Regions from separate parts of the Variovorax robiniae genome, predicted to be linked through region 1. Evidence: predicted binding sites of a transcription regulator. Region 1 holds the regulator's gene; the other holds the start of a gene.
What was found. Region 1 encodes NrdR, which represses ribonucleotide reductase genes. Its sites were predicted from a motif close to CACNANATNTNGTG; they were not measured.
Positions count from the first base shown of each region.

Region 2: a site for NrdR is predicted at 7,233-7,246, ahead of WKW79_RS08500 (ribonucleoside-diphosphate reductase subunit alpha). Genes of this name have one in related genera too.

Region 1 covers NZ_JBBKZS010000007.1:288,447-298,656, forward strand. The annotation lists gene WKW79_RS18700 (DUF748 domain-containing protein) at 1-2,580, opposite strand, end outside; gene WKW79_RS18705 (lytic transglycosylase domain-containing protein) at 3,188-4,018, shown strand; ZMP/ZTP riboswitch at 4,041-4,164, shown strand; gene glyA (serine hydroxymethyltransferase) at 4,207-5,451, shown strand; gene nrdR (transcriptional regulator NrdR) at 5,475-5,918, shown strand; gene WKW79_RS18720 (GspH/FimT family pseudopilin) at 6,120-6,638, shown strand; gene pilV (type IV pilus modification protein PilV) at 6,635-7,201, shown strand; gene WKW79_RS18730 (PilW family protein) at 7,188-8,030, shown strand; gene WKW79_RS18735 (pilus assembly PilX family protein) at 8,027-8,722, shown strand; gene WKW79_RS18740 (pilus assembly protein) at 8,719-10,210, shown strand, end outside.
Region 2 covers NZ_JBBKZS010000003.1:65,984-76,193, reverse strand. The annotation lists gene WKW79_RS08520 (DUF3426 domain-containing protein) at 1-1,142, shown strand, start outside; gene WKW79_RS08515 (carbohydrate kinase family protein) at 1,193-2,095, shown strand; gene WKW79_RS08510 (histone H1-like DNA-binding protein) at 2,165-2,620, opposite strand; gene WKW79_RS08505 (ribonucleotide-diphosphate reductase subunit beta) at 2,813-4,051, opposite strand; gene WKW79_RS08500 (ribonucleoside-diphosphate reductase subunit alpha) at 4,193-7,117, opposite strand; gene ampD (1,6-anhydro-N-acetylmuramyl-L-alanine amidase AmpD) at 7,550-8,185, opposite strand; gene WKW79_RS08490 (sigma-54-dependent transcriptional regulator) at 8,182-9,717, opposite strand; gene WKW79_RS08485 (two-component system sensor histidine kinase NtrB) at 9,722-10,210, opposite strand, start outside.

The sequences.
Region 1 (10,210 bases):
CACGGGTGCGGGCTTCGCCGCTGTCGGCGCTGGCGTACCGCCGCCGACCATCAGTTCGGCCGGCGGCGGCTCGCCCGTCGTGCGGCTTGGCGGCGCCTTGGACGTGACACGCGCGCCGCCGAACTTGCGCTGGGTCGTGGTCGGCGGCTGCGGCGCGGCGGCCGCTTTGGCGATCCCTTCCTGCTCGCCCTTCTTCGTCAGGTCCTGAAGATTGAGCCGCCCGGTCGGGTCGACGATCACCCGTGCGAAGAAGTCCGTCAGCGAGGTTTCACGCACGTCGACGCGGGGCGGCGCGCTGGGCGCCAGCGTCACCTGCAGGCCACGCAGGCCCAGTGTCTTCCAGCCGAGCAACTGGTTGTTCGAGCGGTCGAAGCCGGGCGATTGGGTCAACTGGACGCTGTTGACGCGCAGGTCGTCCACGGCCAGGTCACCGGCCACCTTTGCATTCATCCCGGCCGGCGCCTGGGCATACTGAACCGTGCCCCGGTAGCTGGCAAAGGCCCGGCGCACGTCCACATTGAGCGCATCCGAGTAGTAGGCCTTGAACGCATGCACCGGAAAGCTGCCAACCTCCAGGCGGCCTTCCGCCGACACCGGCTTCAGCACCACGTTGCCCTTGTAGAGGAACTTGCCGGGATCCGAACGCCCGGCGCCGATGCGGCCGGTCACCTCCAGCGGAGACACCGCGGCAGTGTTGGGCGCCAGTTTCTGCGCATTGAGCTTGAGCGCGGTGATCTCCACTGCCACAGGCGTGCTCGCGGCATCGTCCGCATAGGAAACGGCGCCGCCGTCGACCAACAGGTTGCCGATGGTCAGGGCCCAGGGCTTGGTGTTCGGATTCGCCTTCGCCGATCCGGCATCCGGCGGCTTGGGTGCGGCGACCTTGGCCGCCTCCCCTTCAGGCTGTCCATTGCCGGTCGGCGTCTTGAGCCAGCGCTCGTACATCCAGCGCTTCTCCTTGTCGCGCTCCACACGGATCTTGGGCTGGTTGGCGCTGAAGGTGCCGATCGCGAGCGTGTGCTCGGTCATGTCCACGACGGCATCGGTCAGCTCGAAACGCCCGACGCTGGCCAGCGCCGTCTTGTCCTTCGACAGCGCCAGGCCGTCGATCGAAACTTTGTTCGCCTTCAGCTTGAGATTTGGCGCCGTCCAGGCGATTTCGACCTCGCCGCCAAGCTTGCCGTCGAGCGTGGGTTCCAGGCTCTGCGCCAGGTACGGCGCCGCCAGCGACAGGGGCAAGGCTTCGACCTGCGCCTTGACCGTCGCCGCCTTGTCGGTGCCCTGGCCCTCGAACTTGAGCCCCGCCCCGCCGATGGCCAGGCCGCCGCTGAATTCCGCAGGCTTTTCCATGGGCCACTGGATGCCGGTGGCATGGACGCCGAGTCCGGTCATCTCGACCACCGCGGCCGGCTTGACCGTCTCGTCGTGCCAGCCAACGTTACCGTCGCTCAGCGCGAACTTGTCGACTTCGATCTTCCAGGGCGTGGCGGCGGGCGCCTTGGGCGCGGCGGCCTTGTCGTCCTCGGCGGCTTTGGGCGCCGGCTTCTCCGCGGCACCGGTCGCTGGATTCTTCGGCAACAGGTTCAGCTTGCCGGCCGCATCGCGCGCCACCGCCAGGTTGGGGGCCACCAGGGCGATCTCACCGAGATGCACCACACGCTCCAGCGGCCGGACGTCGGCCAGGCCGACGCTCAGGCTGTCGAAGGCCAGCAACTCGCGCCCTTCCCCATCCGCCACACGAATCCCATGCGTCGCGACCGTGCCGGAAATCTTGAGGCCCGCTGTGGCGGCGCGCTCGAAGTCGATCTTGACGTCGGCGTCGAGCGAGCCCGCCTTCAACTGCACAGGCATCCCGGCCGGCACATAGCCCAGGTACGGCACCAGGTCGAGACCCTTGAACTGGATCTGCGCGTCGGTCTTGCGGCTCTCGGCAAAGGGTGTCGTTGCCGCCGCCGAGTCGAACTTGCTGCCATTGAAGGTGAAGGCGAGCTTCGGCTCCACCTTGGCCTCGCGCAGGGAGGCCAGGTTGCTGATGAACGGCACATTCAGCACCAGGTCGCGCAGATTGTGCTTGCGCTGGACGGTCTGGTCGTCGAAATCGATCGAGCCACCGTTGATCGCGATGTTGTAGATGGCGAAGCGCGTCGGCTCCCCTGGAGGCTTGTCGGGCGGCGTAGCCAGCTTGGCAAGGATGTCGTCGATGTCGTAGTGGCCATCGCCCAGGTGGGTCAGCGAGATCGCCGGCTGGTCGATGGTGACCGCATCGATGACCGGCGCCAGGCGCACGATCGACTGCATCTCGGCATCGACGTAGATGCGCCCGATCTGCAGCTGCGCGCCCTTGCCGTCGGCCGTAGCGATGCGCAGATCGTTCAGCGCCAGTTCCAGCGTCCAGGGTTTGAAATCGATCTTGCCGACCGTGACCTGGCGCCCCAGCTTGGCGCTGGCGATGGTCTGCAACTGACTCTTGAGCAGCGGCGGCACCACCAGCCATGCCACCAGCCAGATCACCAGAACCGTGAGCAGCGCGACGACCAACCGTCGCACCCATTTGTTTTTGATCAGGGCACCAGCATTCATCATGAAGAAGTGTGCCCCAAAGGCACTCGGGTTCCCAGAAACAAGAAAGCCCGGTGAGTCGACGCGGAGTCTCCTCACCGGGCCTGATGGCGAGTTCAAAACCCATGCCATCTTTTCGCTCGACCGGAAGTTGAATGGTTCCGGCCTCGCTGGCAGCAAGAGATTGCCACCGGGGGGTGCTTCCAACGTCGAACCGGGAGGAATCCCTCTGTTCTCGGCCTTTGGCGTGACGCCTGACGGTTCAGGCGCATTCACTTTACGCGGTGGAAAGGCCTTTGCAAATCGGTGTTTCAATCGCTTTCAGTGAGCCTTTTCGCACTACAGGTGCGAACTTTCCTCAGGTCTTTTTTAGAATAAGACTACTAGACGATATTCTTGACCGGGTATTAGGGCACCCATAGAATCCGCCCAACCTTGCTGCAAACTCGCAGCCTGTGATCTTTTGTACTCCGCCGCCGCGTGCTCCATAGCCACCGGCCCTATCAGGCGGCCGCGCTCCTTTCCCCCTCTCGCGCGGAACCTGATGCCAACCCCAGCGACGGCACCGTCGACCCGGCCCGCTTCATGCGTGTCCATGTCTCCGGTGCCGACGACGAAAGGAAAAGCGATGAAACAGGCGTTAGCCTCCACAGCCCGCGGGCTACGGACCTTCGGGTCCGATGTGGCAGACGGCTTCTTTGAAATCACCCACAACGGCTTTGCGTTGATTGGCCTCACGATCGTGTTCGCCGCCCTGGCGCTCGTCGCCCGGCCCGACCTGCGCGAATCCGGGGAAGCCCAGTTGATGGGCTGGCTGCAGTCGCGCAAGCCCGTCGTGCCGGCGCCGGAGCCGAGCGACCTGCAGCCGAATGCGATCGAACGCACGACGGCCGCGAGCCCGGGCGACCTGCCCAAGCAGCAGGCCGCCGTGGCCTATTGGCTCAGCAAGAAGTACCGCGTTGCAGCCGAACCCCTCAGCGTGCTGGTCGCCGAGGCTTATGACATCGGCAAGCGCACCAAGCTCGATCCCACCCTGATCCTGGCCATCATGGCCGTGGAATCCAGCTTCAACCCCTTCGCCCAGAGCAGCGTGGGCGCCCAGGGCCTGATGCAGGTGATGACCCGCGTCCATGGCGAAAAGTACGAAAGCGCCGGCGGCACGCTGACCGCCTTCGACCCGGTCACCAACATGCGCGTCGGCGTCAAGGTGTTGCAGGAATGCATTTCCCGCGCCGGCTCCGTCGCGGGCGGCTTGCGCTACTACGTCGGCGCAGCCAACCTGGAAGACGACGGCGGCTATGCCGCCAAGGTGCTGGCCGAGCATGAACGCCTGCGCCAAGTGGCCCAGGGCAAGGCGCCCTCCACCACCTCCACCCGCCTCCCGGGCCTGCCCGTGGCCGAGCGGAGCAAGTCGTCCGAACCCGGACAAAAGGTTGCCATGCTGGAAGGCGACTCCTGAGTTCTGGCCTCTCGGCTACACTGACGCAGTACGCGACTGGCGATAGGCGCGACCCTCCCGCAGGGTCCATGCGCTGACGTGGGATACCACTTGGGAGCGTACCGGCCGGCTTGCCGGACGTTCCGCCGTTCGCCTGGGCAGCCCTTGTTTGCATGAACAAGGAAATTTGTCTTCACAGGACTGCCAACATGTACCAACGCAACAATCTGGTCGAACAGACCGACCCCGAACTGTGGGCTGTCATCCAGGCCGAAAACGCACGCCAGGAACAGCACATCGAACTCATCGCGAGTGAAAACTACGCGTCGCCCGCCGTCATGGCGGCGCAGGGTTCGCAACTCACCAACAAGTACGCAGAAGGCTATCCCGGCAAGCGCTACTACGGTGGCTGCGAGCACGTCGACGTGGCCGAGCAACTCGCGATCGACCGCGTCAAGCAGCTCTTCGGCGCCGACGCGGCCAATGTGCAGCCGCACTGCGGCGCCTCCGCCAACGAAGCCGTGATGCTGGCCTTCCTCAAGCCCGGCGACACCATCATGGGGATGAGCCTGGCCGAAGGCGGTCACCTGACCCACGGCATGCCCCTCAACATGAGCGGCAAGTGGTTCAACGTGGTGAGCTACGGCCTGGACAAGAACGAGGCCATCGACTACGACGCGATGGAGCGCAAGGCGCATGAGCACATGCCCAAGCTCATCATCGCCGGCGCCTCGGCGTATTCGCTGCACATCGATTTCGAGCGCTTCGCCAAGGTCGCGAATGACGTCGGCGCGATCTTCATGGTCGACATCGCACACTACGCCGGCCTCGTGGTCGCGGGTTGCTACCCGAACCCCGTGCCGCATGCCGACATCGTCACCTCGACCACGCACAAGAGCCTGCGCGGCCCGCGCGGCGGCATCATCCTGATGAAGTCGCAGCACGAGAAGGTGATCAACAGCGCGATCTTCCCGGGCCTGCAAGGCGGTCCGCTGATGCACGTCATCGCCGCCAAGGCGGTGGCCTTCAAGGAAGCGCTGACGCCCGAGTTCAAGGCCTACCAGCAGCAGGTCATCAAGAACGCGCAGATCGTGGCCGAGACGCTGACCCAGCGCGGGCTGCGCATCGTGAGCGGCGGCACCCAGAGCCACCTGATGCTGGTCGACCTGCGGCCCAAGGGCATCACCGGCAAGGAAGCCGAGGCGGTGCTGGGCAGCGCGCACATGACCATCAACAAAAACGCGATCCCTAACGATCCGGAAAAGCCGATGGTCACCAGCGGCGTCCGCATCGGCACCCCGGCGATGACCACGCGCGGCTTCAAGGACGAGGAAGCCCGCGCCACGGCCCACCTGATCGCCGACGTGCTGGACAACCCGCGCGACGAAGCGAACCTGGCCGCCGTGCGCGCCAAGGTGGAAGCGCTGACGACGCGCTTTCCGGTCTACCGCTGAGCAGGACGACCGGTGGCCGCAGCATGAAATGCCCGTTCTGCGGCCACCTTGAAACGCAAGTCGTCGAGACCCGCGTGTCGGAAGACGGCGACTTCGTGCGCCGCCGTCGCCAATGCGGGTCTTGTGAGAAACGCTTCACGACCTACGAGCGGCCGGATGTGAACTTTCCGGTGGTCGTGAAAAAGGACGGCGGGCGCGCTGACTTCGAGCCGAGCAAGGTCCGCGCGTCGATGATGCTGGCCCTGCGCAAGCGGCCGGTGACCATCGAACAGATCGATAGCGCCTTGCTGCGCATCGAGCAGGAACTGCTGGCCCTTGGCTTGCGCGAGATCGAGTCGAACAAGGTGGGCGAGTTGGTCATGCGCGAGCTCAAGAAGCTCGACAAGGTGGCCTACGTGCGCTTTGCGTCTGTCTATCGGAGCTTCGAGGATGTGGACGAGTTTCGGCAGTTGCTGCGGGACATTTAGGGCCTCTTCCAGCGCGATATCTTTGTGAAATTGGCGGCACAAAGTTCCCAAATTGTCATAACTTCCGCGATCTGTTCCGTTCGTCGGCGACAGAGCGCCGTCGAGCCCTGCTAACTTTTTCACTACATTTGCGCCCGTAGCATCGCGGGCGTGAATTCGCTTCCCTACCCGCCCACCCGATTCCTTTGCGTCGCCCGCCGCTTGCCGGGCTTCACCGCGATCGAGTTGCTCATCGTCGTGATGGTCGTGGCAATACTGGCGACGCTGGCGCTGCCGAGCTTCAACTCGGTGGTGGCGCGCTACCGGGTTCGGACCGCGGTCGAGGACGTTACTGCCACGATCTACTTCGCGCGATCGGAGGCCATCAAGCGGGGCGGCGGCGTCGTGCTTCGCAAATCAACCCAAGCAGGTTGTTCTGCCCCCGAGGCGAAGAACTGGAGTTGTGGGTGGATGGTCTATGCCGACCTCAACGGCAACGGAACCTACGAACCGAATGCCGACCAACTCCTGCAGTCGACGCCCGCGCCTCGCGGCGTCGCGGTCTCGAACAACAACGGCACATCCTATTTGCGACTGAATCAATGGGGCGAGATCAGCGGCATGGGTGCGCTGGGTGTCGTCATCGGTCCTGCCGGCAACGCCGACGCTGCAAAGAAGACATTCCTGTGCCTGAGCGCAGGCGGCAGGCTGCAAACAGGCGCCGGAGATTGTTCCGGATGACGGCGCAACCCATTCGTCGGAGCCAAAAGGGCCGCCAGCGAGGTGTGACGCTCCTTGAGTCCCTGGTCTCGATCCTGATCCTCGCCGTGGGCGTGCTCGCGATCCTGTGGGTGCAGGTCCGCACGTTGGCAGAGACGCAAACCTCCGCACGACGCACGCAGGCAGTGCGGGCCATCGAAGACCTGGGCGAGCGCATCAAGTCCAATCCCGACGCCTTCGCGCAGTTGAACGCCTATGTGACCGACTGGGACATTGGCGATGCGCCTGGGGCCGATTGCAGGGCCCAGGCCTGCACCACGGCGCAGCTGGCGGCCCGCGACCTCTGGGAATGGAAGACCGAAGTTGCGCAGCGGCTCCCGCTGGGCAAGGCCGCCGTGTTTCTTTCCAGCGACGAGGAGGCCAACAACAAGCGGCAGCTGGGCGTCATGGTGGCCTGGCGGTCCAATGAGCGCTCCGACGACAAGGGCTACACCGCTCCACTGGCCCAACCCGCGCCCGCAAGCGCCGGCATCCCGAGCTGTCCCGCCGGCCTGATCTGCCATGTCGTGTATGTCCAGCCGTAGCGCGCTCATGCGGCGGGGAGCGAGGCGGCGGCAAGCGCGCGGCGTCACGCTCGTCGAATTGCTGGCCGCCCTCGTGATCGGACTGCTCGTCATTGGCGCCGCCATCGCCGCGATGCTGCTGTCGCGCAACAGCGCGGCGATGGTCACGGACGTTGCGCGCCTGCATCAACAGGGGTCTTTCGCCATGCGGGTCATCGGCATGCAGGCACGGCGGGCCGGCTCGCTCGATCTCGTGGTCCCGGCTGCAGCTGGGGGCATGGTTTCATTCAACGCAGAATTCACCGGTCTCGACGGGAAAGGCGCTTCGGTATCCGGACAGGAGGGTGAAAAGGGAGGCCCTGACAAGGTTTCTTTCACCAACCAATACATCGGACCCGTCAAGGCCGCGGGAATCTCGACCGCCAAGGCTGCGGAAATCCCCGATGCGGGCGTCGCGGTCGATCCGGAGCAGCGAGACTGCGTTGCCGACTCCGCGATCAATTCACGGCTGCAAAGCACATTTTGGGTCGAAAAGGGTGCATTGAAATGCACGGGCCTGAAGAGCAGCCAGCCCCTCGTCGCTGACGTCGCGGACTTCCAGGTCTGGTACCGCGTCAAGGCCTCGCCGACCAAGATCCGGCGCATGAACGCTGACGAAGTGAAGGCCGCCAATCTCTGGCGCTCGGTGAGTTCGGTCGAAATCTGCCTCGATCTGAAGGGCGCGGAGACCACCAGCGACCAACCCTCGAAGACCTACGTCGACTGCAACGGCAAGGAAGCGCCGCACAACGGCGTCCTTCACATGCTGTTTCGCAATGTGTTCGACCTGCGGACCCAGGGGGCGTCATGACAGGGCAGAGCAAGCATCAGCGCGGCGTGTCGATGTTCATCGTGCTGGTCATGGTGATGCTTTCCAGCCTGCTCGTGATCTGGGCCTCGCGCACCGCGCTCTTCAGCGAAATGATCACGGGCAATGACAGCGACTACCAGCGCGCGTTCGAAGCAGCGCAGGCCATGGTGCGCGACGCCGAGTTCGACATCATGGGCACCCTGGCCGATGGCAAGACCGAATGCAGGAGCGGCGCGGCATACGTGGGCTGCCGGGAACTTGCCGGCGGGGTCTTCTTTCCGGCCGACGAAGACGATTTCCAGACGCTTTCGGACAGCTTGCGCGCGGCGTCGCCATCCTGCATGCGTGGGATCTGCCTCGGCAACGATGGCACCTTCCTGAATTCGAAGACCGGTCTGGAGGCCATGCAGAAGGTTGCTGCCACCTATGGCACCTACACCGGCGCCAAGGCCACGGCCGCCAGCAATCCTCTACTGATGACCGGCGCCGGCCAGGCGCCGCGCGCCTGGTACTGGGTCGAGGTGCTGCCCTACGACGTCGGCGCGGCCACCACGGCCGGGCCGGCGCAGCGCTTCGCGCCCGACGCCGGCAATCCCTATGTCTTCCGCATCACGGCGGTCGCGAAAGGACTCAAGCCCAACAGCATGGCCGTCGTGCAGACAGTGTTCGTGCGGAAGCGGATCGACTCATGAAGAAAAAACACGCCCCCGCAAGGGCCGTTTGCGCGCTGCTGGCGTTCGCGCTGCTGTCGCCACAGGCAAGCGCGGCGCCCTTGCAATTCAGCACGGCACCCGCCGGCACGAGTTACAGGAAGCCGGCGCCGAACGTCATCGTGTCCGTGGACGATTCAGGGAGCATGGGGAAAGAAGGCATGGAGACCCTTCGCGCCGCCTTGCTCGACACCTTCTCGCAATCCAACGTGCCAGATGGCGCCATTCGCCTGGCTTGGCAATCCATGGCGCGCTGCTACACGATTCCGAGCGGCGGCGATTGCAGGGACCAGAACGAAATGCGTGTGCTGGACGCCCAGCACCGCGACAACTTCAAGACATGGGTCGGCACGCTCGGAGCCGTGGGCTACACGACGTCCCATCGCATGCTGTTCAATGCCGGTCAATACATGCGGATGCCCCCCGGCGTCAATAGCCCCTGGGCGAGCGTGCCGGGGCGCGTGCAAGAACCGATGCTGGGCTGCCGCAAGGCCTACAACCTGTTCATGACCGACGGGGGTTGGAACACGCCCTTTGGCAACAAGGATGACCCCGTCGCATGGGATGCGGCCAACCCGGAGGCGGGTGTGCTGATCCGGAACGCGGACGGCACTTCCCGCACGCTCGGAGACGGGACCCTTTACGACACGACGACCGGGCAAACGCGGATCTACCGCGACGACTTCGGCGCCAGCGTGTACACCGATGGCGATGGCTCTGGCGTCCTGCCCACCTTCTCGGACCTCGCCTTTTTCTATTGGGCGACCGACCTGCAACCAGCCCTGCCCAACAACGTGCCTCGACGCATCGCGCGCGAAGGCAGCGAGACTTTCACGGACGGTTCGCAGTCGCGCGACATCGCCGAATTCTGGAATCCACGCAACGATCCCGCCAACTGGCAACACCTCACGCTGTACACCGTTGGATTCAATGAGGCGGCCAAGTGGGGCAAGGATGTAGGCCCCGTGCTGGAAGGCAGCACCTGGGGCGGTGAGGATTACAACCGCTTGATGCTGGGCACGACGACCTGGCCCGATCCACTGGGCGAGCGTGCCACCAAGGACGACACGCGACGCATGCCCGAACTGTGGCACGCCGCCCTCAACTCGCGCGGCAAGTTCATTCCGGCGCCCACCGCCGCCTCGCTGGCTGAGGCCTTCAAGGACGTGCTGAATTCGATCGCCGCGGACACGGGACGTGCGCTCACGTCGGTGACCGGCTCTTCCGGGAGGGCCCGGGACGCATCGATGTCCTTCGAGGCTGGCTACTCCGCCGACGGATGGCAAGGGGCTGTCACCGCCTACACCGTGGCGGCGGGCACCGGCGCCGTATCGGCGAGCGGCGCGTGGGGCACGGCGGTGGCCGCCGTGGGCAATACCAATACGCCCGCGAAGCCGGTCTCCACGGCGACGCTGTTGGACGGCAGCAACTTCAACCTGGCGAACCGACTCGTGCTGTCCCACAACGGCA
Region 2 (10,210 bases), on a different contig from region 1:
CCTCCGAGGAAGCCGTTGCATCCGCGGCATCCGAAGCGCAAGACGAGCCCCTGATCGAGATCGACCTTCCGATCGAGGCGCCGGAGACCCAGCCCGCACGATTGGATCTGACGCGAAAGGTCTTCGAAGCAGAGGCCGAGGCGGATGCGGGGCTGGAATCGGGACCGAAGGCGGAGCAAGATTCGGAGCCCGAGCCGGAGGTGCAGTCGGCGGCGGCGCCACAGACCTTCGATGCGGCCGCGTTCGTACCGCCCGCGGACTGGCCCTCGCTCGACCTGGACGCCGATGATCCGTGGCCTGCGCCAAGCTCGGCGCCGCCCCGAGTTGAATCACCGGCCATTGCCCTGCCAGGCGAGCCCATGCCGGTACTGGCGCAGCATTCGCTCAGCAGTTCCATCGAGGCCTTGGACGACTTTTCGGCGTTCGTCGATGAATCCAGCAACGCGCAGTTGCAAAAGGCCTTGCGCTTGGCGCGCGTCGAGGCCGTGCGCAATGCGCGTGCGCGCAGGGCGGCCGCTGCGATAGTGCCAGAGGCGCAGGACGCGCATGACGCGCCTCTGCCCGCGCCCGTGGTCACGGCCGCCAGCATCATCGAAGCGCCTGCCGAATCGTCGGCGGCCTTGCCTCCCTTCGCACAAGCGCCCGTGGCGGCCCGTGGCGAGCGCACGCCCGGCCGCCGCATCGTTATCGTGCTGGTCTTTCTTGTCGTGCTGCTTGCCCTGCAGTGGGCTCGTCACGAACGCGACGCGCTGGTCGCGCGCGAGCCCTCCCTGCGGCCGGCGCTGGAAGGCCTGTGCAAGCTCACGGGCTGCGAGATCTCGGCGCTGCGACAGATCGCTGCGATCACCATCGATGGCGCATCGTTTGCGCGTGACAAGACCGGCGATGGCTATCGCCTCGACTTCACCCTGCGCAGCAGCGCGACTACGCCTCTTGCCATGCCGGCCGTCGAACTGTCCTTGCTCGACACGCAGGAGCGCACCTTGGTGCGGCGCGTGCTGATGCCGGCCGACTTCGGCGCGCCCGCGGTGCTCGGGCCCAAGGCGGAACGCAGCGCCTCGTTGCCGCTCGCACTCACCGGCCCCGATGCCGCCGATCTGTCGCCGGTCGCGGGCTACCGGGTCGTCGCCTTCTATCCGTGAGCACGCGTCGCGCGCTCCCATCCAACCCTTCCAACATCCAACGGCTCAACATGGCAGCAGTGATTTGCGGTTCCCTCGCGTTCGACACGATCATGAATTTCGAGGGCCGGTTCGCCGACCAGATCCTCCCGGACCAGTTGCACATCCTCAACGTGTCCTTCCTCGTGCCGAGCCTGCGGCGCGACTTCGGCGGTTGTGCCGGCAACATCGCGTACGCCCTCAATGCACTCGGCGGCAAGGCGCTGCCGATGGCGACGGTCGGCAGCGATGGCGCCGCCTATGTGGCGCGGCTCGAGGAGCTGGGCGTGGGCACCGAGTTCATCCGCGCCGTCGACGATGCCTACACGGCGCAGGCGATGATCATGACCGACCGTGACAACAACCAGATCACGGCCTTCCATCCCGGCGCCATGCAGCAGGCGCACATCTCGCACATCGCGGCGCGCGCGGACCTGAAGATCGGCATCATCTCGCCCGATGGTCGCGACGGGATGCTGCAGCATGCCGAGCAGTTCAAGGTCGCCGGCATTCCCTTCGTCTTCGATCCGGGCCAGGGCTTGCCGATGTTCAACGGCGACGAGCTGTCGCACTTCATCGAGCAGGCCGACTGGGTCACGGTGAACGACTACGAAGGCAAGATGCTCAGCGAGCGCACCGGCTGGAGCAGCGCCGACATCTCGCGCCGCGTGAAGGGCCTGGTCGTCACGCTGGGTGCCGAAGGATGCGAGGTCTGGATCGACGGAGTCATGTCGCATGTGCCCGCGGTCAAGCCGGCCGCCGTGGTCGACCCCACGGGTTGCGGCGACGCATGGCGAGGTGCGCTGCTGTTCGGCCTGGAGCAAGGCTGGCCGCTCGCGAAATGCGCCGCGTTGGGCAACCAGATCGGTGCGCTCAAGATCGCGCAGCGCGGTCCGCAAAACTACACGGTCGACCGCCAGGCTCTCGGCCTCTGATCGACGAGGCATAAAAAAACCCGACACCTTGCGGTGCCGGGTTTTTGCCTTTCAGGGCCTCTGAATGACTCAGGGCTTGCTGGCCGTCGGGAACGGCCATGCAGCTTGAGGATTCAGCGTCGTCTGTGCAGCTGGGGCAGGGGCGACGGCGGCCTTGGCGGGTGCTTTCGCAGCCTTCTTGGCGGCAGGCTTGGCAGCAGGCTTCTTCGCTGCTTTCTTGGCCGCAGCCTTTTTGGCAGGGGCCTTCTTGGCAGCGGCCTTCTTCGCCGGCGCCTTCTTCGCAGCGGCCTTCTTCGCCGGTGCCTTCTTCGCAGCGGCCTTCTTCGCCGGTGCTGCCTTCTTTGCAGCGGCCTTCTTCGCCGGTGCTGCCTTCTTCGCGACGACCTTCTTCGCCGGCGCCTTCTTCGCAGCGGCCTTCTTTGCCGGAGCCTTCTTCGCTGCCGGTGCCTTCTTTGCCGCGACCTTCTTTGCCGGAGCCTTCTTTGCTGCGGCTTTCTTCGCCGGCGCTTTCTTTGCAGTTGCCATTTCTTTCTCCTTGATCAAGTTGAAAAATCAACCTCTTGAAGCACTCCACGCTCGCTTGTGAACGTGAAGCGATTCATGGTGTTGGATATCAAGCTCCAGCACCATGAACACCGTCGCCTGTCAGTCGCCGCACTCTTTGGTGCGATGTGCGCCGATGGCAATTCTTGAATGCATTGTTGTTCTGAGAACGTCTCAATCCCAGGAAAGAGCACCACCCGACTGGTATTCGATCACGCGGGTTTCAAAGAAATTTCGCTCTTTCTTCAGGTCGATCATTTCGCTCATCCACGGGAACGGATTCTCTTCGTTCGGGAAGAGTGTCTCAAGGCCAATTTGCTGTGCACGCCGATTGGCGATGTAGCGCAGGTAGCCCTTGAACATGGATGCGTTCATGCCGAGCACGCCGCGTGGCATGGTGTCTTCGGCGTAGCGGTATTCGAGTTCGACGGCCTTGAGGAACAGGGCCTTGATCTCGGCCTTGAATTCCGCGGTCCAGAGGCCGGGGTTCTCGAGCTTCAACTGGTTGATCAGGTCGATGCCGAAATTGCAGTGCATCGACTCGTCGCGCAGGATGTACTGGTACTGCTCGGCGGCGCCGGTCATCTTGTTCTGGCGGCCGAGCGCGAGGATCTGCGTGAAGCCGACGTAGAAGAACAGGCCTTCCATGAGGCAGGCGAAGACGATCAGCGACTTGAGCAGGGTCTGGTCGGTCTCGTGCGTGCCGGTGTGGAAGTTCGGGTCGCTGATGGCGTCGATGAAGGGGATCAGGAACTGGTCCTTCTCGCGGATCGACGGCACTTCGTTGTAGGCGTTGAAGATCTCGCTCTCGTCCAGGCCCAGCGACTCGACGATGTACTGGTACGCGTGCGTGTGGATCGCTTCCTCGAAGGCCTGGCGCAGCAGGAACTGGCGGCACTCGGGCGCGGTGATGTGGCGATAGGTGCCCAGCACGATGTTGTTGGCAGCCAGCGAGTCGGCGGTCACGAAGAAGCCGAGGTTGCGCTTGACGATGCGGCGCTCGTCTTCGGTCAGGCCGTTCGGGTCCTTCCACAACGCGATGTCGCGCGTCATGTTCACCTCTTGCGGCATCCAGTGGTTGGCGCAGGTGGCGAGATACTTTTCCCAGGCCCACTTGTACTTGAAGGGGACGAGCTGGTTGACGTCGGTCTCGCCGTTGATGATGCGCTTGTCGGCGGCACGCACGCGGCGTGCGGCAGGTACGGCGCTGGCAACAGTTGCTGGTGCTGCCACGCGTGAAGGAACGGTTGCGCCGTCATCGAGCATGCGTGATGCAAGTGAGGCTTGGGGAATTTGCGAAGTCGGGACTTCCATCGAGCGGCCGATCGGTGCGCCGTGATTCGTGGAGTGCTGCAAACCTTGTTGCATGTCCTTCGATGAGGAGGGCTTGACTTCTTCGTCCCAGGTCAACATAGAAAATTCCAATGCTCAAATTATGTGAGCAACGATGTGATATGCAAAGTGCTCGTTCACATCGCGCTTCAATTATCTTGTTCTTATGTTGCTCGCGAGCATCGACTCGTGTGAGTCGATGCCGCGCAAATCACACAACGATTACTGACACGCTTCGCATGTCGGGTCATCGACACCGCAGAACGCGATGTCGGTCGCGGGGATCGCATTCATCTGCGCTTGCGCTGCGAGGGCCGCGGCTTCGAGTGCGCTCATCTTCGGCGTGGCATCGCCACCCGAGGACACGGCATTCAAGCGGCCTGATTGCACCGTCGACTTCTCGGCATGCGTCGCGCTCTGCGTGCGCAGGTAGTACGTGGTCTTGAGACCGCGCAGCCATGCGAGCTTGTAGGTGTCGTCGAGCTTCTTGCCCGAGGCGCCGGCCATGTAGATGTTGAGCGACTGCGCCTGGTCGATCCACTTCTGGCGACGTGCAGCGGCTTCGACGAGCCACGTGGTCTCGACTTCGAAGGCGGTCGCGTAGAGCGCCTTGATGTCTTGCGGCACGCGGTCGATGGGACGCAGCGAACCGTCGAAGTGCTTCAGGTCCATCACCATCACGTCGTCCCACAGGCCCAGGCGCTTGAGGTCGTGCACCAGGTAGTGGTTGATGACGGTGAATTCACCGGAGAGGTTCGACTTCACCGACAGGTTGCCGAAGCAGGGTTCGATCGAGGCGTCGACGCCGATGATGTTCGAGATGGTCGCGGTCGGTGCGATGGCCACGCAGTTGGAGTTGCGCATGCCGTCGGCCTTGATCTTCTGGCGCAGTGCGTCCCAGTCGAGCGTGGCCGAGCGGTCCACTTCGACATAGCCGCCGCGTGCCTTCTCGAGCATGTCGAGCGTGTCGATCGGCAGGATGCCCTTGTCCCACAGCGAGCCCTTGTAGCTCGAGTACTTGCCGCGTTCCTTGGCCAGTTCGGTCGAGGCCCAGTAGGCGTGGAAGCAGATGGCTTCCATCGACTCGTCGGCGAACTGCACGGCCTCTTGCGATGCATAAGGAATGCGAAGTTCGTACAGCGCGTCCTGGAAGCCCATCAGGCCCAGGCCCACCGGACGATGGCGCATGTTGGAGTCGCGCGCCTTCTTCACGGCGTAGTAGTTGATGTCGATCACGTTGTCGAGCATGCGCATCGCGGTCGAGATCGTGCGCTTGAGCTTGGCCTGGTCGACCTTGCCGTCCTTCAAGTGCTGCAGCAGGTTGACCGAGCCGAGGTTGCAGACGGCGGTTTCGGTGTCGCTGGTGTTGAGCGTGATCTCGGTGCAGAGGTTCGACGAATGCACGACGCCGGCATGCTGCTGCGGCGAGCGCACGTTGCAGGCGTCCTTGAACGTGATCCAGGGGTGGCCGGTCTCGAACAGCATCGTGAGCATCTTGCGCCACAGGTCGGTGGCCGGGATGGTGCGCGAAGGCTTGATGTCGCCGCGCGCGGCCTTCTCTTCATAGGCGACGTAGGCCTTTTCGAAGTCGGTGCCGAACAGGTCGTGCAGGTCGGGCACGCTGGAGGGCGAGAACAGCGTCCAGTTGCCCTTCTCCATCACGCGGCGCATGAACAGGTCGGGGATCCAGTTGGCCGTGTTCATGTCGTGCGTGCGGCGGCGGTCGTCGCCGGTGTTCTTGCGCAGTTCCAGGAACTCTTCGATGTCCAGATGCCACGTTTCGAGGTAGGTGCAGACCGCGCCCTTGCGCTTGCCGCCCTGGTTCACCGCGACGGCGGTGTCGTTGACGACCTTGAGGAAAGGCACGACGCCTTGCGATTCGCCGTTGGTGCCCTTGATGTGGCTGCCGAGCGCGCGCACGCGGGTCCAGTCGTTGCCCAGGCCGCCGGCGAACTTCGACAGCAGCGCGTTTTCCTTGATCGACTCGTAGATGCCGTCGAGGTCGTCGGGCACCGTCGTGAGGTAGCAGCTCGACAGTTGCGAGCGCAGCGTGCCGCTGTTGAACAGCGTGGGCGTGCTCGACATGAAGTCGAAGGAGGACAGCACTTCATAGAACTCGATGGCGCGGGCTTCGCGGTCGATCTCGTTGAGCGCCAGGCCCATGGCCACGCGCATGAAGAAGGCTTGCGGCAGTTCGATGCGCGTCTTGCGCACGTGCAGGAAGTAGCGGTCGTACAGCGTCTGCAGGCCGAGGTAGTCGAACTTCAGGTCGCGGTCGGCCTTCAGTGCGCCGCCGAGCTTGACCAGGTCGTACTGCAGCAGCTTCTCATCGAGCAGTTCGTTCTCGACGCCCTTCTTGATGAAGTGCGGGAAGTAGTCGGCATAGGCGGTCGCGCGTTCGGCCGGCGCCACTTCGCGGCCCAGGATCTCGCGGAAGATCGTGTGCAGCAGCAGGCGCGCGGTGGCGAAGGTGTAGTCGGGGTCCTTCTCGATCAGCGTGCGGGCGGCCAGGATCGAGGCCTTGTAGACCTCGTCGAGCGGCACGCCGTCGTAGAGGTTGCGCATGGTCTCGGCCTGGATCGGCGCGGCCGTGATGGTGGCGCCGAGGCCTTCGCAGGCCGATTCGATCAGGCCCTTGAGTTCGTTGATGTCGAGCGCGACGCGTTCCCCGCGGTCCAGCACATGCAGCGTGGGCACGGCGGCGGGTGCGGCCGGCTCGTTCTGGCTGGCGCGCTCCTGGGTGCGGCGCTCGCGGTAGAGCACGTAGGCGCGGGCGACCTCATGGTGGCCGCCGCGCATCAGGCCGAGTTCGACCTGGTCCTGCACGTCCTCGATGTGGAAGGTGCCACCGCCCGGACGCGAACGCACCATCGCGCGCACCACGGCCTGGGTCAGTCCTTCGACGGTCTCGCGCACGCTGGCCGAAGCCGCGCCCTGGGTGCCGTGCACGGCCAGGAAGGCTTTCATCAGCGCGATGGCGATCTTGTTGGGCTCGAACGAGACCACCGCGCCGTTGCGGCGGATGATCTGGTAGTGCGCGAGCGCATCCGCCGACAGGGTGCCGGCGACGTCGCGCGGCTGGCTGCTGGCAGCAGGTGTGGAGGACGAGGGGCGTGGCGTGGCGGGGGTGTTCAGGGCTGTCTGCATTCGGTTCCTCGGTTAGCGACTGTTGTTGTGAAGGGCGGCGCTCGGGGCACGCAAGCCGTGCGCGCCGCCGCAAGAATGTAAGGTATTTGTAACGGAATATGTCCGGCTGAGGGCACACTATATCTAGTGTCCTGAGGGGCTACAAGCCACTAGATGTAGTGTTTGTCATGAATCTCAAACGCCACATCCCGCGGGTTTTTCTGGATGTCGCGCGGCAGCGCCCGTGGTTACTACGCTACTGTGTCACGACCCAGTCTTGATGCGGGTTGCGGGGCGATTTGGGCCCGCAGGGCGCATGGTTGCTGGACGGGGGCGTTGATTTTCCCTGTGAAAGGGCGTCGGATCTCGGCCCATCGCGGCGGCTTTCGCGATTGAGAAAATTAAGCGGGCGCGGATGCGCTGGCGTCGAGGGGCCCGGCCCTGTTGGAGCCCTCAAGGAAACATCGTGTCCGGCCAGGCCAACGCACCTTGCAAGGCGCGCCAGTCGAAGCCGCTGCCCGGGTCCTGCTTGCGGCCCGGCGCGATGTGCTCATGGCCCGCGATGAAGGCGATTGGATAGTGCTGCGCAAGAACGGGGCACAGGCTGGCCAGGGTCTCGTACTGTGCGTCTTCGAAGGGCTGGCCCTCCAGGCCTTCGAGCTCGATGCCGATCGAGTCGTCGTTGCAATTGGCGCGGCCGCGCCAGTTGGAGGCGCCGGCATGCCATGCGCGCGCGTCGCAGCTCACGAACTGCCAGAGCTCGCCGTCACGGCGCACGTAGAAGTGGCTGGAGACCTCGATGCCGCGGATGCGGTCGAAGTACGGGTCGGCATCCCAGTCGAGGCGGTTGGTGAAGAGTTCCTGCACCTGGTGGCCGCCGTAGACGCCGGGCGGCAGGCTGATCGAGTGCAGGACGATCAGGTCGATCTGCGCGCCGGCGGGGCGGGGGCCGAAGTTGGGGGAGGCTAGGCGCCGGGCGAATCGGTACCAGCCCGCTTGCCAGAGGCTGGCGTCCGACGGCGCATCCAGGGTGAACTCCGCGCTGCGCGCTGCGGTGCCAGCGCCCTCGGTCGGCCGGGCGGCACTCATCCGCCGTCGTCCAGCGTGCCGACGCCACCGTCATCGCCGTGCGGCGTGCTGATGCCCAGCCGGGCGATGCGGTAGCGGATCTGGCGCAGGCTCAGGCCCAGGCGCGCGGCCGCGGCGGTGCGGTTGAAGCCGCTTTCCTGGAGTGCACGGACCAGCACTTCGCGCTCGTGCTGGTCGAGGTAGGACTGCAGGTCCGAAGGCATTGCCGGCCGCGTCGCTGGGCGCTCCCGCACCGGCGCGACGGCCTCCGCGGGAGGCAGGGACGCGGCGATGGGCTCCAAGGGCGCCGGACCGCTGCTCATGAAGTCCAGGTGCAGCTCGTCGCCGTCATTGAGGGCGACGGCGCGGTGCAGGATGTTCTCGAGTTCGCGGACGTTGCCTTCGAGCGGATGGTCCGCGAGGCGCTTGACCACGTCGGCGGTCAGGCGCGGCACCGGCATGCCAGCGTCCTGCGCGATGCGCGACAGCAGGGCGTTGCACAGTGCCGGCAGGTCTTCCCGGCGGTCGCGCAGCGGGGGCACCGAGATCTCGATGACGTTGAGCCGATAGAACAGGTCTTGCCGAAAGCGCGCGGCCTGTACTTCGGCATGCAGGTCCTTGTGCGTCGCGCTGACGATGCGCACGTCGACCGTGTCTTCCTGCGTGGAGCCGATCGGCCGCACGCTGCGCTCCTGGATCGCGCGCAACAGCTTGGATTGCATGGCCAGGGGCAGGTCGCCGATCTCGTCGAGGAAGAGTGTGCCGCCGCGTGCCGCCTGGAAGTAGCCGTCGCGGTCGGCCGCGGAGCCGGTGTAGGAGCCCTTGCGCGCGCCGAAGAATTCGGCCTCCAGCAGGTTCTCCGGGATGGCGCCGCAGTTCACCGCGACGAAGGGGCCGTCGCTGCGCTGGCTGCAGGCATGCACGGCGCGGGCGACCAGTTCCTTGCCGGTGCCCGATTCGCCGCGCACCAGCACCGGCGCCATGCCGCGCGCGACCTTGGCAATGTGCGACTTGATGAGCCGCATCGGCTCCGATTCGCCGACCAGGCGTTCGAGCGCCTTCTCGGCCAGCGTCGTGGCGGTGGCGGGGGCGCGGCCATCGCTGGTGGCGGCTGGGTTGGCGGCAGCCTGCACAGGCCTGGTGGCCGGCACGGCTTCCTGCGTCTGGCGCTGCACGGCCGAGGCCACCACCGCGCGGAACTGCTTGAGGTCGACCGGCTTGGTGAGGTAGTCGAAGGCGCCGGCCTTGAGCGCCTCGACCGCGTTCTCGGCCGAGCCGTAGGCGGTCATGACCACGCAGCGCTCGCTGCGCTGGTCCCTCTGGATGCGCTGGATGATTTCCATGCCGAGCCCGTCGGGCAGGCGCATGTCGGTGATCACCGCGTCGAAGCGCCCGGCGTCGAGATGCTCCCGCGCCTCGGACAGGCTGCCCGCCGCTTCGACGCGATAGCCTTCGCGCAGCAGCGTCAGTTCGTAGAGCGTGCGCAGGTCGGGTTCGTCGTCGACGACCAGGATCTGTGCCGGCAGGACGGCGGTGGGGTGGTGGGTGCTCACGTTGCTATTGTGTCAGCCGCGTCTCCGCCGAGGCGAAGACCACGAAGAATTCATTGCCCTCGGGCCCGGCCGCCGACAGCGCCCGGCGTTCGTAGCCGATGGTGGCACCGTGCCGCTCGCAAAGTTCGCGGCAAATGAACAGGCCCAGCCCGCTGGAGCGGCTTTCCGACGAGAAGAAGGGCTCGAACAAGTGGCGCTGCACGGCCGATTCCAGCGGCATGCCGTCGCTCCAGACCTGCAGGGTGGCGCGGCCACGCGCCCCGGTCGCGGTGGTGACCTGGATCGAGCCGTCGCGATCGCCCGCATAGCGCGCCGCGTTGTCCAGCAGGTTGACCAGGATGCGGCGCAGGTGCTCGACCTCGAAGCGCACGTCGCGCCCACCGGCATCCAGCGCCAGCAGCACGCCCTGGCGCCGGGTCTGGCGCACCCATTCCTCGGCCAGCGTGCGCACCGTGGCATCCAGCGCGACCAGGTCGCCCAGCGGCAGCGAGCG